DNA from 3 places in the Streptomyces sp. NPDC003036 genome. Region 2 is predicted to be linked to each of the others. Evidence: riboswitches for the same ligand, from Rfam matches in the RefSeq annotation. Region 2 holds a riboswitch; each other region holds the start of a gene.

Region 1 (6,683 bases), on a different contig from region 2:
CTGGAGGCGGCCACCGAGGCCGACCGGGACGCCCTGGAGCAGCTGGCGGCCGACGCCGGGTTCGCCGCAGAGGACTGGTCCTCGTCGGTACGGCTGTTGTGCCGGCCCTGCTCCGAGTCGCGCATGCCGAGCGCCGAGGGCGAGGGCGAGCACCTGGACCCGCACGACCACAGCGAGCCGGGGCACCCGGGGCCGCTCGGGCACCGCTCGCCGGGCGAGCTGTGGGTCCCGGAGCGCGAGTGCGGCATCGCGGCGCCCGCCGGGCTGGTGCGCGGGCTGCTGGACGGCTGGGTGGCGGACAGCCCGGACAGCCGCGAGTGGCGGGATCTCGAAGAGGTCTGCTGAGCCGGGCCGTAGGCTGTACCAGCACATCAGGCATGCATGCATCGGGTACTGAGAAAGGCGCAGAGGCGGACATGGCGCAGCAGGAGACGGTTCCGTACGTCGACGACGAGGGTTTCATCATCGACACGGAGGACTGCGAGGAGCGCGAGCGCGCCCACCGGGAGCGCGGCACGTCCCGCCCGATCACCGTCGTCGGGAACCCGGTGCTCCACAAGGAGTGCAAGGACGTCACCGAGTTCGACGACTCGCTGGCCCAGCTGATCGACGACATGTTCGCCAGCCAGCGGACCGCGGAGGGCGTCGGCCTGGCGGCCAACCAGATCGGTGTGGACCTGAAGGTGTTCGTCTACGACTGCCCGGACGACGAGGGCGTCCGGCACGTGGGCGTCGTCTGCAACCCCGTGCTGGAGGAGCTGCCGCCGGAGCTGCGCGTGCTCGACGACTCCAACGAGGGCTGCCTGTCCGTCCCGACGGCGTACGCCTCGCTGGCGCGGCCGGACTACGCCGTGGTGCGCGGCCAGGACGCCAAGGGCAACCCCATCAAGGTGCGCGGGACCGGGTACTTCGCCCGCTGCCTCCAGCACGAGACGGACCACCTGTACGGCTACCTGTACATCGACCGGCTGTCGAAGCGGGACCGCAAGGACGCGCTGAAGCAGATGGAGGCGGGTACGCCGCGCTACCCGGTCGTCGCCAACGACTGACCTCTACGAGCCCGATGGGCCCCGCTCACCCGGTGAGCGGGGCCCTCCTCGTACGTCAGAAGTCCTCGTCGAGGTCCACCGAGCCTTCGACCGCCACCTGGTAGGCGGACGGACGGCGCTCGAAGAAGTTCGTGAGCTCCTGGACGCCCTGGAGCTCCATGAACGAGAACGGGTTCTCCGAGCCGTACACCGGCGCGAAGCCGAGGCGCATCAGGCGCTGGTCGGCGACGCACTCCAGGTAGGCGCGCATGGAGTCCGTGTTCATGCCGGGCAGGCCGTCGCCGCACAGGTCGCGGGCGAACTGCAGCTCCGCCTCGACGGCTTCCCGCAGCATGTCGGTGACCTGCTGCTGGAGCTGGTCGTCGAAGAGGTCCGGCTCCTCCTTGCGGACCGTGTCCACCACGTCGAAGGCGAAGCTCATGTGCATCGTCTCGTCGCGGAACACCCAGTTGGTGCCGGTCGCCAGGCCGTGCAGCAGCCCGCGCGACCGGAACCAGTACACGTAGGCGAAGGCCCCGTAGAAGAACAGGCCCTCGATGCACGCGGCGAAGCAGATGAGGTTGAGCAGGAAGCGGCGGCGGTCGGCCTTCGACTCCAGCCGGTCCAGCTTCTCGACGGAGTCCATCCACCGGAAGCAGAACTCCGCCTTCTCGCGGATGGAGGGGATGTTCTCCACGGCGTCGAAGGCGGCCGCCCGGTCCTCCGGGTCGGGGAGGTAGGTGTCGAGCAGCGTCAGATAGAACTGGACGTGCACGGCCTCCTCGAACAGCTGCCGCGACAGGTACAGGCGCGCCTCGGGGGAGTTGATGTGCTTGTAGAGCGTCAGCACCAGGTTGTTCGCGACGATCGAGTCGCCGGTCGCGAAGAACGCGACCAGCCGGCCGATCAGGTGCTGCTCGCCGGGCGTCAGCTTGGCGAGGTCGGCGACGTCGGAGTGGAGGTCGACCTCCTCCACGGTCCAGGTGTTCTTGATGGCGTCCCGGTAGCGCTCGTAGAAGTCCGGGTAGCGCATGGGGCGGAGGGTGAGCTCGAAGCCCGGGTCGAGAAGGTTTTTCGCAACGGACATTACTGGCAGGCCTCGCAGGACTCGGGGTTTTCCAGGGAGCAGGCGACCGCGTCCTCCGGGGTCACCTGGGCGGGTACGGGGGCGGACGCCTGGGCGGCGCGCGCGATACGGGTCGCCGGGCGCGAGCGCAGGTAGTACGTCGTCTTCAGGCCCTGCTTCCAGGCGTACGCGTACATCGACGACAGCTTCCCGATGGTCGGCGTCTCCATGAACAGGTTCAGCGACTGCGACTGGTCCAGGAACGGCGTACGCGCCGCCGCCATGTCGATCAGGCCGCGCTGGGGGATCTCCCACGCCGTGCGGTACAGCGTGCGGATCTCCTCCGGCACCCACGAGAAGCCCTGGACCGAGCCGCTCGCCTCGCGCAGCGCCTCGCGGGTCTGCGCGTCCCACACGCCGAGCCGCTTGAGGTCCTCCACCAGGTACGAGTTGACCTGGAGGAACTCGCCGGACAGCGTCTCGCGCTTGAAGAGGTTGGAGACCTGCGGCTCGATGCACTCGTACACACCGGCGATCGAGGCGATCGTCGCGGTCGGCGCGATGGCGAGCAGCAGCGAGTTGCGCAGGCCGACGGCGGCGATGCGCGCGCGCAGGGCGGCCCACCGCTCCGGCCAGGTCGGCTCGGTGTCGTAGTGGTCCGGGTGCAGCACGCCGCGCGCGGTGCGGGTCTGCTCCCAGGCGGGCAGCGGGCCGTTGCGCTCGGCGAGGTCGGCGGAGGCCTCGTACGCCGCCAGCATGATCCGCTCGGCGATACGCGTGGACAGGGCGCGCGCCTCGGGGGAGTCGAACGGCAGCCGCAGCTTGAAGAAGACGTCCTGGAGGCCCATCGCGCCCAGGCCGACCGGCCGCCACCGGGCGTTGGACCGCCCGGCCTGCTCGGTCGGGTAGAAGTTGATGTCGACGACCCGGTCGAGGAAGGTCACGGCCGTGCGGACGGCCTCGTCCAGCCGCTCCCAGTCGATGTCCCCGCCGCTGACGAACGCGCCGAGGTTGACCGAGCCGAGGTTGCAGACGGCGGTCTCGCCGTCGTTCGTCACCTCGATGATCTCGGTGCAGAGGTTGGAGGAGTGGACGACCGCGCCGGGCTCGGCGGTCTGGTTGGCCGTACGGTTCGAGGCGTCCTTGAACGTCATCCAGCCGTTGCCGGTCTGGGCCAGGGTCCGCATCATCCGCCCGTACAGGTCACGGGCCGGCATGGTCTTGCGGGCGAGACCCTTGGCCTCGGCGGCGCGGTACGCGGCGTCGAACTCGTCGCCCCACAGGTCGACCAGCTCGGGCACGTCCGACGGCGAGAACAGGGACCACTCGGCGTCGGCGTTGACCCGGCGCATGAACTCGTCCGGGATCCAGTGCGCGAGGTTGAGGTTGTGGGTGCGCCGGGCGTCCTCGCCCGTGTTGTCGCGCAGCTCCAGGAACTCCTCGATGTCCGCGTGCCACGTCTCCAGGTACACGGCGGCCGCGCCCTTGCGCCGCCCGCCCTGGTTCACGGCCGCGACCGAGGCGTCGAGGGTCTTCAGGAACGGCACGATGCCGTTGGAGTGCCCGTTCGTGCCCCGGATCAGCGAACCGCGGGCGCGGATGCGCGAGTACGACAGGCCGATGCCGCCCGCGTGCTTCGACAGCCGCGCCACCTGGTGGTAGCGGTCGTAGAGGGAGTCCAGCTCGTCCAGCGGCGAGTCCAGGAGGTAGCACGACGACATCTGCGGATGGCGCGTACCGGAGTTGAAGAGCGTGGGGGAGGAGGGCAGGTAGTCGAGGCGGCTCATCAGGCCGTACAGCGCGGCGACCTCGTCCAGGGCGCGCACGCTGTCGTCCTCGGCCAGCCCGCAGGCGACCCGCAGCATGAAGTGCTGCGGCGTCTCGATCACCTTGCGCGTGATCGGATGCCGGAGCAGATAGCGCGAGTAGAGCGTGCGCAGCCCGAAGTAGCCGAACCGGTCGTCGGCCGCCGGATCGACCAGCCCGTCCAGCCGCTCGCGGTGTACGCGGACGAACGCGGCGGTGCGGTCGGCGATCAGCCCCTCGCGGTGGCCCACGGCGACGGACCCGGAGAAGGACGTGACCCCCTGCGAGGCCGCCTCCGCCGCGATGCCGATGGTCAGCAGCCGGGCCGCGAGCCGCGAGTACGCCGGGTCCTCGGCGATCAGGCCGGCGGCCGCCTCGGTGGCGAGCTCCCGCAGCTCCGCCTCGTCCGATCCGGCGTGCCGGCCGCGCAGCGCGGCGGCGGCGACCCGGCCGGGGTCGGTGTCGGGCAGGTCGGCGGTCAGGTCGGTCAGGGTGCGGAGCAGTACGGTCCCGGGACCGTCGCTCGTGTCGTTCCCGTCGCTCTGGCTCGCTGACACCGGATCGGCTGGCGCGATGGTCACGTGGGGCTCTCCCTCGCTCGGCTCGGGGCCACCGGCGGCGCGGGCAGGGGAGCGGGGCGCCACCGGGCACAGGGGCGCACGAATCCGCGTCCACCGGCCCACTCCGCGAGGCCCGGACGTCTGGGCACCCGGACCGGACGGCCGGGCGCGCTGTCGGCAGGTGCTCGGACTCGTGGAGGCACAAAGGCACACCAACACACCGTTGCGGGACAGTTCCGGATTCGCACCGGATTCCCCTGCGGCGACAGCGAGATGAGCATACATGTGGGGGGCGGTCGCTGGACCACCCCCCACATCTTGTGTCGGCCGACACAAGTCACGCTGTTACAGCGGTAGCGCGTATGTGTGCAGCGTGACCCCCGGAACCGGCACCCAGTCGCGCTCCGGGGTCCGTACGAACCCCAGCCGCTCGTACACGCGGTGCGCGGTCCGCATCGCCTGCTGCGAGGAGAGCACCACCCGGCGGCAGCCGTCCGCCGCCCGCGCCCGCTCGACGCACGCCCGGACGAGCGCCTCCCCGGCGCCGCGCCGCCGGTCCGCCCGCGCGACCGCGAGCATCCGGATCTCGGCCTCGCCGTCGCCGGCCAGCTCGGCGAGGGGCCCGCCGCCCGCGGTGAACGTCACGCCGCCCAGCAGCCGCTCGGCCTGCTGCACGGCGCCCGGCTCCACGGCGCCTCGCTCCACGGCCACGAGGACCTCGGCCTCGGCGGCCCGGCGGGCCACGTCCCGCAGTTCGATCAGATACTCGTCGCTGTCGGCGAAGGCCAGCAGCCCGTCGCCGAGGTACGCCTGCGCCGTGAGCTCGCCCAGCGCCTCGTACTCCTCCGGCCGTACCGCCCTGATGGTGATGTCCATGGGGTCAGAGTGCACAAGAACGGGCCGCCGCGCTTCCGCTGGGGAAGCGTGACGGCCCGTCGTACGCGGATGGGTCAGTGGTGCGGCCTCAGTGGCCGGAGCCCGCCGTGGCCTTGGGGAGCTCGACCTGGACGCCCGGGTCGCCCGCGTCCGCCGTGTAGTCCTCCGGCGACGTCTCGTCGATGCCCTCCGGAGCCTTGACGGCCTTGAGGACGAAGGTGAGGACGACCACGACCAGGACGTTGAGGACGAACGCCGTCAGGCCGATGTAGCCGATCTCGCCGATGCCGGGGATCTCGGCGGACGAGCCGCCGAAATGCTTCTGGGTCGGGCTCGCGACGCCGTACGCGGCGGCCGTGCCGTAGACCATGCCGACCGCCCAGCCGGCGAGCAGCGCCCAGCGGTGGAACCAGCGGGTGAACAGGCCGCCCACCAGCGCCGGCAGGGTCTGGAGGATCCAGATGCCGCCCAGCAGCTGGAAGTTGATGGCGACGGTCTTGTCCATGGTGAGGACGAAGGCCAGGGCGCCGACCTTCACCAGCAGCGACACCAGCTTGGACACCTTCGTCTCCTGCTCCGGGGTGGCGTCCGGCTTCAGGAAGTCCTTGTAGATGTTGCGGGTGAAGAGGTTGGCCGCGGCGATGGACATGATGGCCGCGGGGACCAGCGCGCCGATGCCGATGGCCGCGAAGGCGACGCCCGCGAACCAGTCCGGGAACATGTTCTCGAACAGCTGCGGGATGGCCAGCTGGCCGTTCTGCACCTTCACGCCCGCCGCGATCGCCATGAAGCCGAGCAGCGCCAGCAGACCCAGCATCAGCGAGTACAGCGGCAGGATCGTGGTGTTGCGGCGGATCACGTCACGGCTGCGCGAGGAGAGCGTCGCCGTGATCGAGTGCGGGTACATGAAGAGCGCCAGCGCCGAGCCGAGCGCGAGGGTCGCGTACCCCCACTGGCCCATCTCGCCCGGCACCAGGGCACCGCGCGGCTTGTCGGTCGCCGGGTTGATCTGCGCGTACGCCTCGCCCGCCTTGCTGAAGATCTCGTCGAAGCCGCCCAGCTTGATGGGGATGTAGATGATCGCCACCGCGATGACGATGTAGATGAGCGTGTCCTTGACGAAGGCGATCATCGCGGGCGCGCGCAGCCCGGAGGAGTACGTGTACGCCGCGAGGACGCCGAAGGCGATCAGCAGCGGCAGGTCCTTGATGAACCAGTGCGTGGTCTCGCCGCCGCCCACGCCCATCACGTCCAGCACCGCCTGGATGCCGACGAGTTGGAGCGCGATGTACGGCATGGTGGCGAGGATGCCGGTCAGGGCCACCGCCAGCGACAGGCCCTTCGAAC
Region 2 (6,683 bases):
AGGATCCGCGCCACGTCCGGGCCGTGGCCCTCGGCGACCGACGGCACGGCGGCCGGGTTCCAGTCGGCGGCCTCCATCGCCTCGACCAGGGCGCGGGCCGTGGCCTCGGCCTCGTCGGCGGTGGTGCGGGTGGCGGCGGACTCGTCGAGCCCGAGGGCCTCGCGCAGGCCGGGCAGGGACTGCGTACCGCCCCAGATCTGGCGGGCGCGGAGGATGGAGAGGACCAGGTTGACGCGCTCGGGGCCGGTCGGGGCGCCGCCCAGCACGTGCAGGCCGTCGCGGATCTGCGCGTCCTTGACCTCGCAGAGCCAGCCGTCGACGTGGAGCAGGAAGTCGTCGAAGCCGTCGTCGTCCGGCCGGTCCTCCAGGCCCAGGTCGTGGTCGAGCCGGGCGGCCTGGATCAGCGTCCAGATCTGGGCGCGGATGGCGGGCAGCTTGGCCGGGTCCATGGCGGAGATCTGCGCGTACTCGTCGAGCAGCTGCTCCAGGCGCGTGATGTCGCCGTACGACTCGGCGCGCGCCATCGGCGGCACCAGGTGGTCGATGAGCGTGGCGTGGGCGCGGCGCTTGGCCTGGGTGCCCTCGCCCGGGTCGTTCACCAGGAACGGGTAGATCAGCGGCAGGTCGCCGAGGGCGGCGTCCGGGCCGCAGGCGGCGGACAGGCCGGCGTTCTTGCCGGGCAGCCACTCCAGGTTGCCGTGCTTGCCGAGGTGGACCATGGCGTCCGCGCCGAAGCCGCCGTCGTCCTCGGACGTGGCGATCCAGCGGTAGGCGGCCAGGTAGTGGTGCGACGGCGGCAGATCGGGGTCGTGGTAGATCGCGATCGGGTTCTCGCCGAAGCCGCGCGGCGGCTGGATGAGGATGAGGAGGTTCCCACGCCGCAGGGCGGCGAGGACGATGTCGCCCTCGGGGTTGCGGGAGCGGTCGAGGAACATCTCGCCGGGCGGCGGGCCCCAGTGCTGCTCGACGCTCTCGCGCAGCTCCTCGGGGAGCGTGGCGTACCAGCGCTTGTAGTCGGCGGCCGGGATGCGCACCGGGTTGCGGGCGAGCTGCTCCTCGGTGAGCCACTCCTGGTCGTGGCCGCCGGCCTCGATGAGCGCGTAGATCAGCTCGTCGCCGTCGCCGGAGGCCAGGCCGGGGACTTCCTCCGTACCGAAGTCGTAGCCCTCCTCGCGCAGGCGGCGCAGCAGCGCGACGGCGGAGGCGGGGGTGTCGAGGCCGACGGCGTTGCCGATGCGGGAGTGCTTGGTGGGGTACGCGGAGAGGACCAGCGCCAGGCGCTTGTCGGCGTTCGGGATGTGGCGCAGGCGGGCGTGGCGTACGGCGATCCCGGCGACGCGCGCGGCGCGCTCGGCGTCGGCGACGTACGCGGGCAGGCCGTCGGCGTCGATCTCCTTGAAGGAGAACGGCACGGTGATGAGGCGCCCGTCGAACTCGGGGACCGCGACCTGGCTGGCGGCGTCGAGCGGCGAGAGCCCCTCGTCGTTCTCCTCCCAGGCGGAGCGCGGACTTGTCAGGCACAGGGCCTGGAGGATGGGGACGTCGAGCGCGGCGAGCGCGCCCGCGTCCCAGGACTCGTCGTCGCCGCCCGCCTGCGCCTCGGCGGGCTTGGTGCCGCCGGCGGCGAGGACGGTGGTGATGACGGCGTCGGCGGTGCGCAGGGTGTCCAGCAGCTCGGGCTCGGGGGCCCGCAGGGACGCCACGTAGAGGGGGAGGGCCTGGCCGCCCGCGTCCTCGATGGCGTCGCACAGGGTGTGGACGAACGCGGTGTTCCCGCTCATGTGGTGCGCGCGGTAGTACAGCACCGCGACGGTCGGGCCGGTGGTGGTGCGGTTCTCGCGCTCCAGGGGGCCCCAGGTGGGCGCGGCGGCCGGCGGCTCGAAGCCGTGGCCGGTGAGGAGGACCGTGTCGGACAGGAAGCGGGCGAGCTGCTCCAGGTTGTCCGGGCCGCCGTGGGCGAGGTAGGCGTGGGCCTCGGCCGCGATGCCGATGGGGACGGTGGAGGTCTCCATCAGCTGGGCGTCAGGGGCCTGTTCGCCGGTGAGCACGACCAGCGGCTTGCCGGTCTCCCTCAGCGTCTGAAGGCCGTCCTCCCAGGCGCGGATGCCGCCGAGGAGGCGTACGACGACGAGGTCGGCGCCGTCGAGGAGGTTGGGGAGGTCGTCCAGCAGGAGCCGGGCGGGGTTGGCGAACCGGTACGCGACCGGGCCCCCGGCCGCGCGGGCGCTCAGCAGGTCGGTGTCGGAGTGCGACAGCAGCAGGATCACAGCGTGCCGGGCCTTCCTCGGGGTGTCCTCGCCCCGGGTGGTCGTGGGTGGCGGGAGTTCCTGACTCGTCCGTTGTCTCCGTTGCCGGCGGACTCACAGTGGCGGGACCGCGCCGGATTCCCACCGGGCTTCCTCCCTAGGGCCCTGGGACCCTGTGCCGTCTGCATAGTAGAGGCTGCGCGTATGCTCGCCGCCATGCCGCCCAGCTCACCAATGCCTCAGGACCGGGGCGAAGCTCACATACGGGACCGTGGACCGGACCGTGTACGTGACCGTGGTGACGCGTGCCCCGGTGCGCTGCGGCTGCACCGGGCCGACGACGGCGCGCTGGCCCGACTCCGCCTGCCTACAGGTGTATTGACACCGCATCAGGTGTTGGTATTGGCCGAGACGGCGGACCGGCTCGGTGACGGGCACCTCTCCCTCACCTCGCGCGGCAACCTCGAACTGCGGGGCCTCGGCGAGGGCTGCGGGCTCGGGCTGGCCGAGCTGCTGCGGGACGCCGGGCTGCTGCCGGACTCCGAACGGCACGAGCGCGTACGGAACATGGTCGTCTCGCCGCTCGCGGGCGCGGAGGTGCGGGCGTGGTCCGTGCGCCTGGACGCGCTGCTGTGCGCCGAGGAGTGGACGCTGGAGCTGTCCGGCCGCTTCCTGTTCGCCGTGGACGACGGCCGGGGGGACGTGGCGGCGCTGGCCCCGGATGTGACGTTGCTCGCAGAGCCGTCGCGTACCGCTTTGGCACGTACCGCTTTGGTACGTGTCGGACGTGCGGCCTACCGCGTCGCGGGCGCCGACGCGCCGCGGGCCGCGCTGGCGGCGGCGGAGGCGTTCCTCGCGGCGGCCCGGGAGGCGGGCACGGGCGCGTGGCGGGTGCGGGAGCTGCCGACGGGGCAGGACGTGGACGTGGCGGGACACCTGCGGCGGGCGTCGATCGCGGCGGAGCACGTACCGGATGCGGTGCTTCCGGCGGGTGGCGCCCTCGCCCCCGGGCTGATCGGCGCCTCGCCGCCGGGGGTCTCGGTCCTGGCCCGGCTGGGCCGGGTGACGACCGCGCAGTTCCGCGCGCTGCTGCCGGCCGAGGAGGTGCGCGTCACGCCGTGGCGCGGCTTCGTCCTGCCGGGCTTCCCGGACCGGGCGGCGGCCGAGGAGCGGCTGCACGCCCTGGACCGGGCCGGATTCATCACTCGCGCCGACTCGCCGTGGGTTGGCGTGACCGCCTGCACCGGCCGTCCCGGCTGCGCGAAGTCCCTGGCCGACGTACGGGCGGACGCGCGCCCGATGGCGGTGGACGGCGGCCTGCCCGTCCACTGGTCGGGCTGCGCGCGCCGGTGCGGACACCCGCAGGGCGCGTGGGTGGATGTGGTGGCGACCGCCGAAGGCGCGTACCAGACGACCGTACAAAAACCGACAGGATGAGCGAGAGCAGAGTGTTCGACTACGAGAAGGACGGGGCGGAGATCTACCGCCAGTCCTTTGCCACGATCCGCGCCGAGGCGGATCTCGCGGGTCTCCCCGCCGACGTCAGCCAGGTCGCCGTGCGGATGATCCACGCCTGCGGCATGGTCGACCTCGTCCGCGACCTCGCCTACACGCCGGACGTCGTCGCCCGCGCCCGTGAGGCGCTGCGCGCCGGGGCGCCGATCCTCTGCGACGCGCAGATGGTCGCGAGCGGCGTCACGCGCAAGCGGCTGCCCGCCGGCAACGACGTGATCTGCACCCTCTCCGACCCATCCGTGCCGGCCCTCGCCGCCGAGCTGGGCACCACGCGCAGCGCGGCCGCGCTGGAGCTGTGGCGCGACCGCCTGGAGGGCTCGGTCGTCGCGATAGGCAACGCGCCCACCGCGCTCTTCCGGCTCCTGGAGATGATCGACGCGGGCGCGCCGCGCCCGGCGGCGGTGCTCGGCATCCCGGTCGGCTTCATCGGCGCGGCCGAGTCGAAGGACGCGCTGGCGGCTCGCACGGACCTCGACCACCTGGTGGTACGCGGCCGGCGCGGCGGCAGCGCGATGGCGGCGGCGGCGATCAACGCGATCGCGCACGAGGCGGAGATCCAGGCATGACGGGCATGACGGGCATGAGCGGCAAGCTGTACGGCGTGGGGCTCGGCCCCGGCGACCCGAACCTGATGACGGTGGCGGCGGTCAAGGCCATCGCGGGCGCCGACGTGATCGCGTACCACTGCGCGCGCCACGGCCGTTCGATCGCCCGGTCCATCGCGGCGGAGCACATCCGCGAGGACCAGATCGAAGAGCGCCTGATGTACCCGCTGACGGTGGAGACCACCGACCACCCGGGCGGTTACCGGGGCGCGCTGAACGACTTCTACGAGGAGGCGTCGGCCCGGCTGGCCGCCCACCTCGACGCGGGCCGCACGGTCGCGGTCCTGGCGGAGGGCGACCCGCTCTTCTACGGCTCGTACCAGCACATGCACAAGCGCCTGGCGCACCGCTACGACACCGAGGTCATCCCGGGCGTCACCTCGGTGAGCGCGGCGGCGGCGCGGCTCGGGGAGCCGCTGTGCGAGGCCGAGGAGGTCCTGACGATCATCCCAGGCACGCTGCCGGAGGACGAGCTGACGGCGCGGCTGGCGGCCACGGACTCGGCGGTCGTGATGAAGCTCGGCCGGACCTTCCCGACGGTGCGCCGCGCGCTGGAGCGGGCGGGCCGGCTGGAGGACGCCCGGTACGTGGAGCGGGCGTTCATGGCCGGCGAGCGCACGGAGGCCCTGGCCTCGGTCGACGCGTCGACGGTGCCGTACTTCTCGGTGGCGGTCCTGCCGTCCCGGATCGACGCGGAGGTCCCCGAGGAGCGGGAGACCGGCGGCGAGGTCGTGGTCGTCGGCACCGGCCCGGCGGGCGCGCCATGGCTGACGCCGGAGTCGCGCGGGGCACTCGTCAACGCCGACGACCTCGTCGGCTACACCACCTACCTGGACCGGGTGCCGGTGCTCCGGCCGGGCCAGCGGCGCCACGGCTCCGACAACAAGGTGGAGTCCGAGCGCGCCGAGTTCGCCCTGGACCTGGCCCGGCGCGGGCGCCGCGTCGCGGTGGTCTCGGGCGGCGACCCGGGCGTCTTCGCGATGGCGACGGCGGTCCTGGAAGTCGCCTCCCAGGACCCGTACCTGGACGTCCCGGTCCGCGTCCTGCCGGGCGTCACGGCCGCGAACGCCGCCGCGGCGAAGGCGGGCGCCCCGCTGGGCCACGACTACGCGACGATCTCCCTCTCGGACCGCCTCAAGCCCTGGGAGGTCATCGCCCAGCGCCTCGCCTCGGCAGCCGCCGCCGACCTGGTCCTCGCCCTCTACAACCCCGGCTCCCGCTCCCGCACCTGGCAGGTCGCCAAGGCCCGCGAGCTGCTGCTGGAACACCGCGCCCCGGACACCCCGGTCGTCGTCGCCCGCGACGTCGGCGGCCCGGAGGAGTCGGTCCGCGTCCTGCCGCTGGCGGACCTCGACCCGACGGAGGTCGACATGCGGACCCTGCTCCTGATCGGCTCCTCCCAGACCCAGGCGGTCCGCCGGGGCGACGGCGACGGCCGGGTGGTGGCGTGGACGCCGCGGAGGTACCCGGAGGCGTGACGGCGCGCCCGCACATCGCCTTCTGCCGCCCAAGGACGACGCCGATGCGTGGCACACCACGCTGTCCGCGCTGGGGAACGCCTTGTGCCAGGCGTCCCCCGGGGCGGACGTCGCGTACCGGCGGTCGGGCGTCCACAGCACCACGGTGCTCGACTTCACCGTCGAACTCGCCCCAGAGCCGCGGGGGCACCTCGCGCGTTTCGACGTCGCCTGGTCGCCGTCAGGTGCGTCCGGGACGTGGCCGGTGAGTATGGCGCGCTTGACGGCCAGGCACAACAGGTGCTGGGCTACGGGGCGTTCGCTGGCGGCACGGCGAGGCGCTGCTGCCGCCATGGGCAGGCCCCGCTATCCGCTGTCGTCGAAGCCGCGCTCCTGCTCCTCGCTCTCCATGAGCCGGAGCCCCTGGTGGGTCAGCGTGACCATCGCGGGAGTATTCCCCCGCTCCCAGTCGACGGCGATGAGCCCCTCGCCCGCCAGATACGCGCAGGCGGCCGCCAAGTCCTGCTCCGGGACCCGGAGGTCGTCGCGCAGCTTCGTCCCCGTGATGCCCAGAAGACGATTGCCCTCCGTGGCCTGGTAAAGGGCTTTCATGATGGCGTCGCGGTAGTTCTTCCGTTCGCGGAGGGTTGCCATGAGTACATCGCTTCAGAGTTCGTCCGTCTGCGTGCGGTCCTCCGTGGACTGACTGGTGGCCAGCCAGGACCGTGCAGGCTCTGCTGTGTGGGTGGTGTCCACGGTGAGGTGGAGGCGGGTTCCGCCCGTCACGGTGTCGACGGGGTAGCTGCGCTGTTCGGTGGCGGCGAAGCAGCGTCGGAGAACCTCCGCGACCTGTCGGGCGG
Region 3 (6,683 bases), on a different contig from region 2:
AGACGGAGGAGAAGCTTTCCGCCCCCTTCCCCTCGGCCGCCCGCCCGTCCAGCAGCGCCTTCAGCGGCTCGTGCACGGCGGCGCCGACGCCGTGGGTCCGGCCGAGCCGGACGAGACGGCCGACCGCGACCCGGTTCAGGTCGACGGTGGAGACCCCGTTCGGGTACGCGCCCGAGGCGGCCTCGCCCGCGACCTCCGGCAGGAACTCCGCCATCCCGCGCAGCCCCCGCCGCCGGCGGCGCGAAGTCCCCCGGCGGCAGGCCGCCGACGGCGTCGAGCAGCGCGGCCGCGGGCGGCCCTGGGCGCGGCGCGGTTCGCCGCCGCGTACGCCACCGGCCTCCGGCAGGGGGCGTGACGGGCGCGAGCTGCGGTACGCGCCCCCGCGGTACCACCATGGAAGGGAGGACGCCCCATACCCCAGGAGCATCGGAGCTCCGCCATGACCAATCTGAAAGCCGGCCGCGATGTCACCGTCCTCGCGGACTGCCTCGAAGTACCCGGGATCGGCTTCCTGCCGGTCAACGCGTTCGTGCTGCACGCCGAGGAGCCGGTCGTCGTGGACACCGGCCTCGGCCTGCCGGACCGCGATTTCCTGGAGCGGCTCGGTTCGGCCGTCGACCCCGCCGACGTGCGGTGGATCTGGCTGACGCACCCCGACCGCGACCACACCGGAGGACTGTTCGCCCTGCTGGAGGCCGCCCCGCGGGCACGGGTCGTCACCACCTTCGTCGGTGCGGGGATCATGTCCACCGAGCGCCCGCTGCCCCTCGACCGGGTCTTCCTGCTGAACCCCGGGCAGTCCCTGGACGTCGGCGACCGCACGCTCGCGGCGTTCCGGCCGCCGCTCTACGACAGCCCCGTGACGGTGGGCTTCTACGACGACCGCTCGCGCACCTGCTTCACGTCCGACTGCTTCGGCGCGCCGATGCCGGACGCGGACCTCGCCGACGGCGGCACCGCCGAGGCGGTCGCCCCCGAGGACCTGCGCGCCGGGCAGCTGCTGTGGGCGACCGCCGACAGCCCCTGGGTGCACAACCTGGACGTCGACAAGTACCTCGCGACGATCCCGGCCGGTGCGGGAGATGGACCCGGAGGTGGTGCTCAGCACGCACCTGCCGCCGGCGACCGGACTCACCCCCCTGATGATCGACACGATCAGCGGCGCACCGGGCGCGGACCCGTTCATCGGGCCGGACCAGCAGGCGCTGGAGCGGATGCTCGCGGGCTTCGAGCCGTCCGGAGCGGCGGCCCGGGGGGATCCCGCCGAGGCCGCCGCCGCGACCCCCGTGCCGGGCCCGCCCACCTGAGCACGCGGCCCCCGACCCCTACGCCTCCCGGGGGCCTACGCGCCCCGTACCGCCTACGCGCCCCGTACCGCGGCCGCCCACTCCTCCAGCTCCTCCGGCGTGCGCGGCCCCGGCGCGTCCGCGCCCAGCAGGCCCCTGTCCCGGAGCACCCGGGCCACCGCCATGCCCCACGGGCGGCGCAGCCGGGCCGCGTCCAGCAGGGCGGCGTCCGCGAGGAGCTCGGCCACCGGGCCGGTGCGCAGGCCGTCCGGGGTGAGCACCGCCGCGTCGTCCGCCCAGCGCAGGGCCAGGTCCACGTCGTGCGTGGCCATCACGACCGTCGTCCCGGACGCCCGCAGCCGGTCCAGCACCTCCAGCAGCCGCTCCTGGCCGTGCGGGTCCAGGCCCGCCGTCGGCTCGTCGAGGATCAGTACCCGGGGGCGCATCGCGACCGCGCCCGCGATCGCCGCCCGCTTGCGCTGCCCGTACGACAGCAGGTGCGTCGGCCGGTCCTCCAGCGCCGTGATGTCCAGCGCCTCCAGGGCCTCGCGCACGCGGGCGCGTACCTCCGCCTCCGCCAGGCCCAGGTTCATCGGCCCGAACGACACGTCCTGCCCCACCGACGCCGCGAACAGCTGGTCGTCCGGGTCCTGCACCACCAGCTGCACGGTCGTCCGCAGCCGGGTCAGCCCCGCCCTGTCGTACGACACGTCCTCGCCCGCCAGCAGCAGCCGCCCGCTCGCACACCGCAGGCCGCCGCTCAGCAGCCGCAGCATCGTGGTCTTGCCGCTGCCGTTGCGGCCGAGCAGCGCGATCGCGCGCCGCTCCGGCACGGCGAAGTCGATGCCCGACAGCACGGCGGGCCCGTCGTCGTAGGCGAATCCCGCACCGACCAGTTCCACGACGGCGTCACGATTCATGGCAGGAACCTTTCGAGTACGAGGGTGGCGGCGACGAGCCCCGCCAGCAGGGCGCCCGTCGCGGCCAGGAACCGCCGGGAGACCGCCGCCTCCGGCACCAGCACGCGCAGCGTGCCGTCGTAACCGCGCCCGGCCAGCCCGGTCTGGAGCCGCGCCGCCCGGTCGAAGGCGCGGACGAACGCCGTCGCGCCGAGCCCCGCCAAGGACCGCCAGGCGGCCGCCCGGCTGGTCAGCCCGAGTCGCGCCGCCTGCGCTTCCCGGATCCGCCGCACGGCGTCCAGCAGCAGGAAACTGATCCGGTACATCACCAGCGCCACATCCACCACCGGCGCCGGCACTCCTGCCCGCACCAGCCGGGGCAGCACGTCCGAGACCGGCGTCGTGAACGCGAACAGCAGCACCCCGAGCGACGCCGCCGACGTCCGCAGCAGCAGCTGCCCGGCGTGCACCGGACCGTCCGGCGCGAGCGCCACCCACCCTTCCGGACCGCCGACCTGGAACAGCAGCGGCACCGCGCCCGTGACGCAGAAGCCCAGCGGCACGCGGAACGCCCGCCACAGCTGCCGGCGCCCGACACCGGCCGGGCCCAGCAGCACGGCGAGGGTGGCGGCGGCCACCAGCACGGCCCCCGGCCACGGCGGCAGACAGATCGCGAGGACCGTCAGACCGAAGCCGAGCACGGCCTTCTCGCACGGGTGACGGCGGCGCCAGCGACTGCTGTGCGCCGCCGCGTCGATCGGCAGCACCGGCGGCTACTCGGCCGTCGTCTCGGCGACTTCGGCCGTGCGGGCGGTGTCGGCGGTACGGCTGGTGCCGGCAGTAGCGGGAACGGCCCCGGTACGGTCCAGTGCCCGCGCCTCACCCTGCCTGCGGCCGCGCCGCAGCCCGAAGTAGTACGCCAGCACGCCCGCGCCGATCGCGGCCTGGAGCGCGAAGAGCGCCGACTCGATCTCACCGGACGGCGGCTCGTACAGCGGGCTGAACCACGGCTCGTAGTCCGGATCCAGCTCGGTGATGGCGGTCTCGGCCTGCGCGTCCGCGCCCGTGAACGGCTCCTCCTTGTGGTCGCCCATGCCCAGCGCGAGCGGAAGCACGGCGAGGGCCACGACGACGAGGAGCAGCAGCGTGTTGATCCTGGCGTTACGGCTCATCGCGCCACGGCCTCCTTCTTCACGGGGTGCGCCGGCAGCACACCGAGGCGGGCCAGATCGCCCTTGCTGGACTGCGTCAGCAGCCGCATCACCAGCACGGTGAGCAGGCCCTCGCTCACGGCCAGCGGAAGCTGCGTGACGGCGAAGATCCCGCCGAACTTCGCCAGCGCCCCGGCGAAGCCGCTCGCCGGGTCGGGGAACGCCAGCGCCAGCTGCACGCTGGTGACGCAGTACGTGGACAGGTCGGCGACGAACGCCCCGAAGAACACGCTCACCATCAGCGGCACGTCGAAGCGGCGCAGCAGCCAGTACGTCCCGAAACCGGCCCACGGCCCGACGACCGCCATCGAGAAGGCGTTGGCGCCCAGCGTGGTGAGCCCGCCGTGCGCCAGCAGCAGCGCCTGGAAGAGGAGCGTGATGGTACCGAGCACCGCCATGATCGGCGGCCGGAACAGGATCGCGCCCAGCCCCGTCCCGGTCGGATGGGAGCAACTGCCCGTCACGGAGGGCAGCTTCAGAGCGGACAGGACGAAGGTGAAGGCACCGGACGCGCCGAGCAGGAGAGTCGATTCGGGATGGGCCTTGACCTCGCGGGTCAGGGCCCGGACGCCATGGGCGACGAAAGGGGCGGCGGCGACGGTCCAGGCGACCGCGTGCACAGGGGGCAGGTACCCCTCGGCGATATGCATGATGTGGGAGACCCTCTCCAGCACCTCGTGGATGGACAACGCGCCCTGGCCGGTCTCCTGGCTGACGGGTCATGCAACGCCGCGGCTCCGCCTTCCCGGACACCACGGTCTCCCGTGGGGTTCCAGTGGCTTCCCGGGGTGGTTTCCCCGGAAGTGGAGCCGGACTTCCCGATCACAGTGGCGAGGGCCGCACCGGTACCGCACCGGTTTCCCGTACACCAAGGCCCTGCGACACTAGTGCGTTGACCAGGTACATCACAACCCGTCCCGCACGCGGTCACTCCTTGCGATAGCCGTACGCCTCCGACGCGGCCGCCACCACGGCCTCCAGGTCGCCGCCCGCCGAGGCGGTGACCACGGCCGCCACCGCGCCCTCCACGAACGGCGCGTCGACCAGCCGTGTGCCCTCGGGAAGCTCGTCGCCCTCCGCCAGCAGCGCCTTCACCGTCAGTACGGCGCTGCCGAGGTCGACCAGGACGGCCACGCCCGCCCCGGCGTCGACCGACGCCGCCGCCCCGGCGATCAGCTCGGCGCTGGTGCCGAGCCCGCCGTCCGCGGTGCCGCCCGCGGCGGCCACGGGCGCGGTCCCGCCGCCGCCCGCCAGGCCCCTGGCCAGCTCGGCCACGGACGACGCGACCGCCGCGCTGTGCGACACGAGGACGATGCCCACGCGCCCGCCCGCGCCCGCGCCCCCGCTCACCGGGCGGCCTCCGCTTCCCGCAGCGCCGCGATCAGCAGCGCCGAGGACGCCGCGCCCGGGTCCTGGTGCCCGATGCTGCGCTCTCCGAGATAGCTGGCCCTGCCCTTGCGGGCCTGCATCGGTACGGTCCCGAGGGCGCCCTCCTCGGCCGCCCGCGCCGCCGCGGCGAACGCCTCTCCCGGCGGGGCGGTGCCGAGCGCCTCGACGGCCGGCTCCAGTGCGTCGAGCATCGTCTTGTCCCCGGCCTTCGCCCCGCCGAGCTGCGCCACCGCGGCCGCGCCCGCGCGCAGCGCCTCGGCCAGCGCGGCGGGAGTCACCTCGGCGGCGTCGCCCAGCTCCTTGCCGGCGCGCCGTAGCAGCGTCCCGTACAGCGGCCCCGACGCCCCACCCACGGTCGAGATCAGCTGCCGCCCGGCGAGCACGAGCACCGCGCCGGGAGTCGCGGGCGGCTCCTTGTCCAGCACCTCGGCCACCGCCGCGAACCCGCGCCGCAGGTTGGCCCCGTGGTCGGCGTCGCCGATGGCCGAGTCCAGCTCGGTGAGCCGGTCCGCCTCGCGCTCCACGGCCGCCGCGGCGGCCGCCATCCAGCGCCGGAAGAACTCCGTGTCGAGCGTCACGGGCATCACGGTCCTCACATCCCCCATCGCAGAGCGGCCGTCCGCACCGGCGCGTCCCACAGCCGCAGCATCTCCTCGTCGGCCTCGCACAGCGTGACCGAGCAGCCCGCCATGTCCAGCGACGTCACGTAGTTCCCGACGAGCGTACGAGCCACCGGCACGCCGCGCTCGCGCAGCACCCGGTGCACCTCGGCGTTGAACCCGTACAACTCCAGCAACGGCGTCGCCCCCATGCCGTTGACCAGCAGCAGCACCGGCCCGCCGGGCCGCAGGTCCTCCAGGACGGCGTCGACGGCGAAGTCGGCGATCTCCCGCGAGGTCATCATGGCCCGCCGCTCGCGCCCCGGCTCGCCGTGGATGCCGACGCCCAGCTCCAGCTCGCCCGGCGGCAGATCGAACGTGGGCCCGCCCTTCGCCGGCGTACTGCACGCGCTGAGCGCCACCCCGAAGCTGCGCGACGCGGCGTTCACCCGGCGCGCGATCGCCTCCACACGCTCCAGCGGCGCCCCCTCCTCGGCGGCCGCGCCCGCGATCTTCTCCACGAACAGGGTGGCCCCGGTCCCGCGCCGCCCGGCCGTGTACGTACTGTCGGCCACCGCCACGTCGTCGTCGACCAGCACCTTGGCGACCTGCACGCCCTCGTCCTCGGCGAGCTCGGACGCCATCTCGAAGTTCAGCACGTCACCGGTGTAGTTCTTGACGACGAACAGCACGCCGCGCCCGCTGTCCACGGCCGCCGCGGCCCGCACCATCTGCTCGGGCACGGGACTCGTGAACACCTCGCCGGCCGCGGCCGCCGCCAGCATCCCCGCCCCGACGAACCCGGCATGCAACGGCTCATGCCCCGACCCGCCCCCCGACACCAGCGCCACCTTCCCCTCGACCGGGGCGTCACGCCGTACGACGATCCGGTTCTCCACGTCCACGGTCAGCTCGGGATGCGCGGTCGCGATCCCGCGCAGCGCGTCGGCGACGACGGTCTCGGGCACATTGATCAGCATTCTCAACGGTGTCTCCCAGACGGGTTGTCAGGACGGCCCCTCTCGGCGCCCCATGGCGCCCTGCGGTGCCCTCCGGCGGGGCTGGTGCCGACTCGATGCCGACTTTACTGATGATGTGTCACTTGCCGGTGTGAGCGGCGCAAGCCAGTCGGGCCCAGACAGTGTGCCCTCGTGCGTGGAGCCTGTCGCCCCAGGAGCCGGCCAGGGACAGCGGCTTCACCCCGGCTTCGGCCGGCACGTCGGCCAGGCGTACGCCGATCCAGCGGCATGGCCGGCGTAGGGGCCGCCGACCTCGTTGGACACGCACGCGAGCGCGATG

The links. Region 2 has a riboswitch for cobalamin ahead of cobN (cobaltochelatase subunit CobN). Riboswitches for the same ligand answer to the same signal wherever they lie in the genome.
Region 1: another riboswitch for cobalamin. It lies ahead of ABZX67_RS21685 (ribonucleoside-diphosphate reductase subunit alpha); the one in region 2 lies ahead of cobN (cobaltochelatase subunit CobN).
Region 3: another riboswitch for cobalamin. It lies ahead of ABZX67_RS14890 (energy-coupling factor ABC transporter permease); the one in region 2 lies ahead of cobN (cobaltochelatase subunit CobN).

The regions. Positions count from the first base shown of each region.
Region 1 is NZ_JBEXNO010000029.1:31,610-38,292, reverse strand. Features, by position in the region: gene ABZX67_RS21700 (hypothetical protein) at 1-345, shown strand, start outside; gene def (peptide deformylase) at 417-1,049, shown strand; gene ABZX67_RS21690 (ribonucleotide-diphosphate reductase subunit beta) at 1,105-2,115, opposite strand; gene ABZX67_RS21685 (ribonucleoside-diphosphate reductase subunit alpha) at 2,115-4,481, opposite strand; cobalamin riboswitch at 4,619-4,784, opposite strand; gene ABZX67_RS21680 (GNAT family N-acetyltransferase) at 4,806-5,336, opposite strand; gene mctP (monocarboxylate uptake permease MctP) at 5,425-6,683, opposite strand, start outside.
Region 2 is NZ_JBEXNO010000036.1:52,887-59,569, forward strand. Features, by position in the region: gene cobN (cobaltochelatase subunit CobN) at 1-2,267, opposite strand, end outside; cobalamin riboswitch at 2,303-2,438, opposite strand; gene ABZX67_RS24690 (cobalamin biosynthesis protein CobG) at 2,481-3,683, shown strand; gene ABZX67_RS24695 (precorrin-8X methylmutase) at 3,680-4,327, shown strand; gene ABZX67_RS24700 (precorrin-2 C(20)-methyltransferase) at 4,324-5,844, shown strand; gene ABZX67_RS24705 (hypothetical protein) at 6,190-6,477, opposite strand; gene ABZX67_RS24710 (hypothetical protein) at 6,490-6,683, opposite strand, start outside.
Region 3 is NZ_JBEXNO010000017.1:32,255-38,937, reverse strand. Features, by position in the region: gene ABZX67_RS14920 (hypothetical protein) at 1-214, opposite strand, end outside; partial or broken gene ABZX67_RS14915 (MBL fold metallo-hydrolase) at 440-871, shown strand; gene ABZX67_RS14910 (hypothetical protein) at 1,074-1,307, shown strand; gene ABZX67_RS14905 (ATP-binding cassette domain-containing protein) at 1,361-2,206, opposite strand; gene cbiQ (cobalt ECF transporter T component CbiQ) at 2,203-2,952, opposite strand; gene ABZX67_RS14895 (energy-coupling factor ABC transporter substrate-binding protein) at 2,959-3,357, opposite strand; gene ABZX67_RS14890 (energy-coupling factor ABC transporter permease) at 3,354-4,046, opposite strand; cobalamin riboswitch at 4,076-4,312, opposite strand; gene ABZX67_RS14885 (PTS fructose transporter subunit IIA) at 4,324-4,746, opposite strand; gene dhaL (dihydroxyacetone kinase subunit DhaL) at 4,743-5,369, opposite strand; gene dhaK (dihydroxyacetone kinase subunit DhaK) at 5,378-6,370, opposite strand; gene ABZX67_RS14870 (hypothetical protein) at 6,581-6,683, opposite strand, start outside.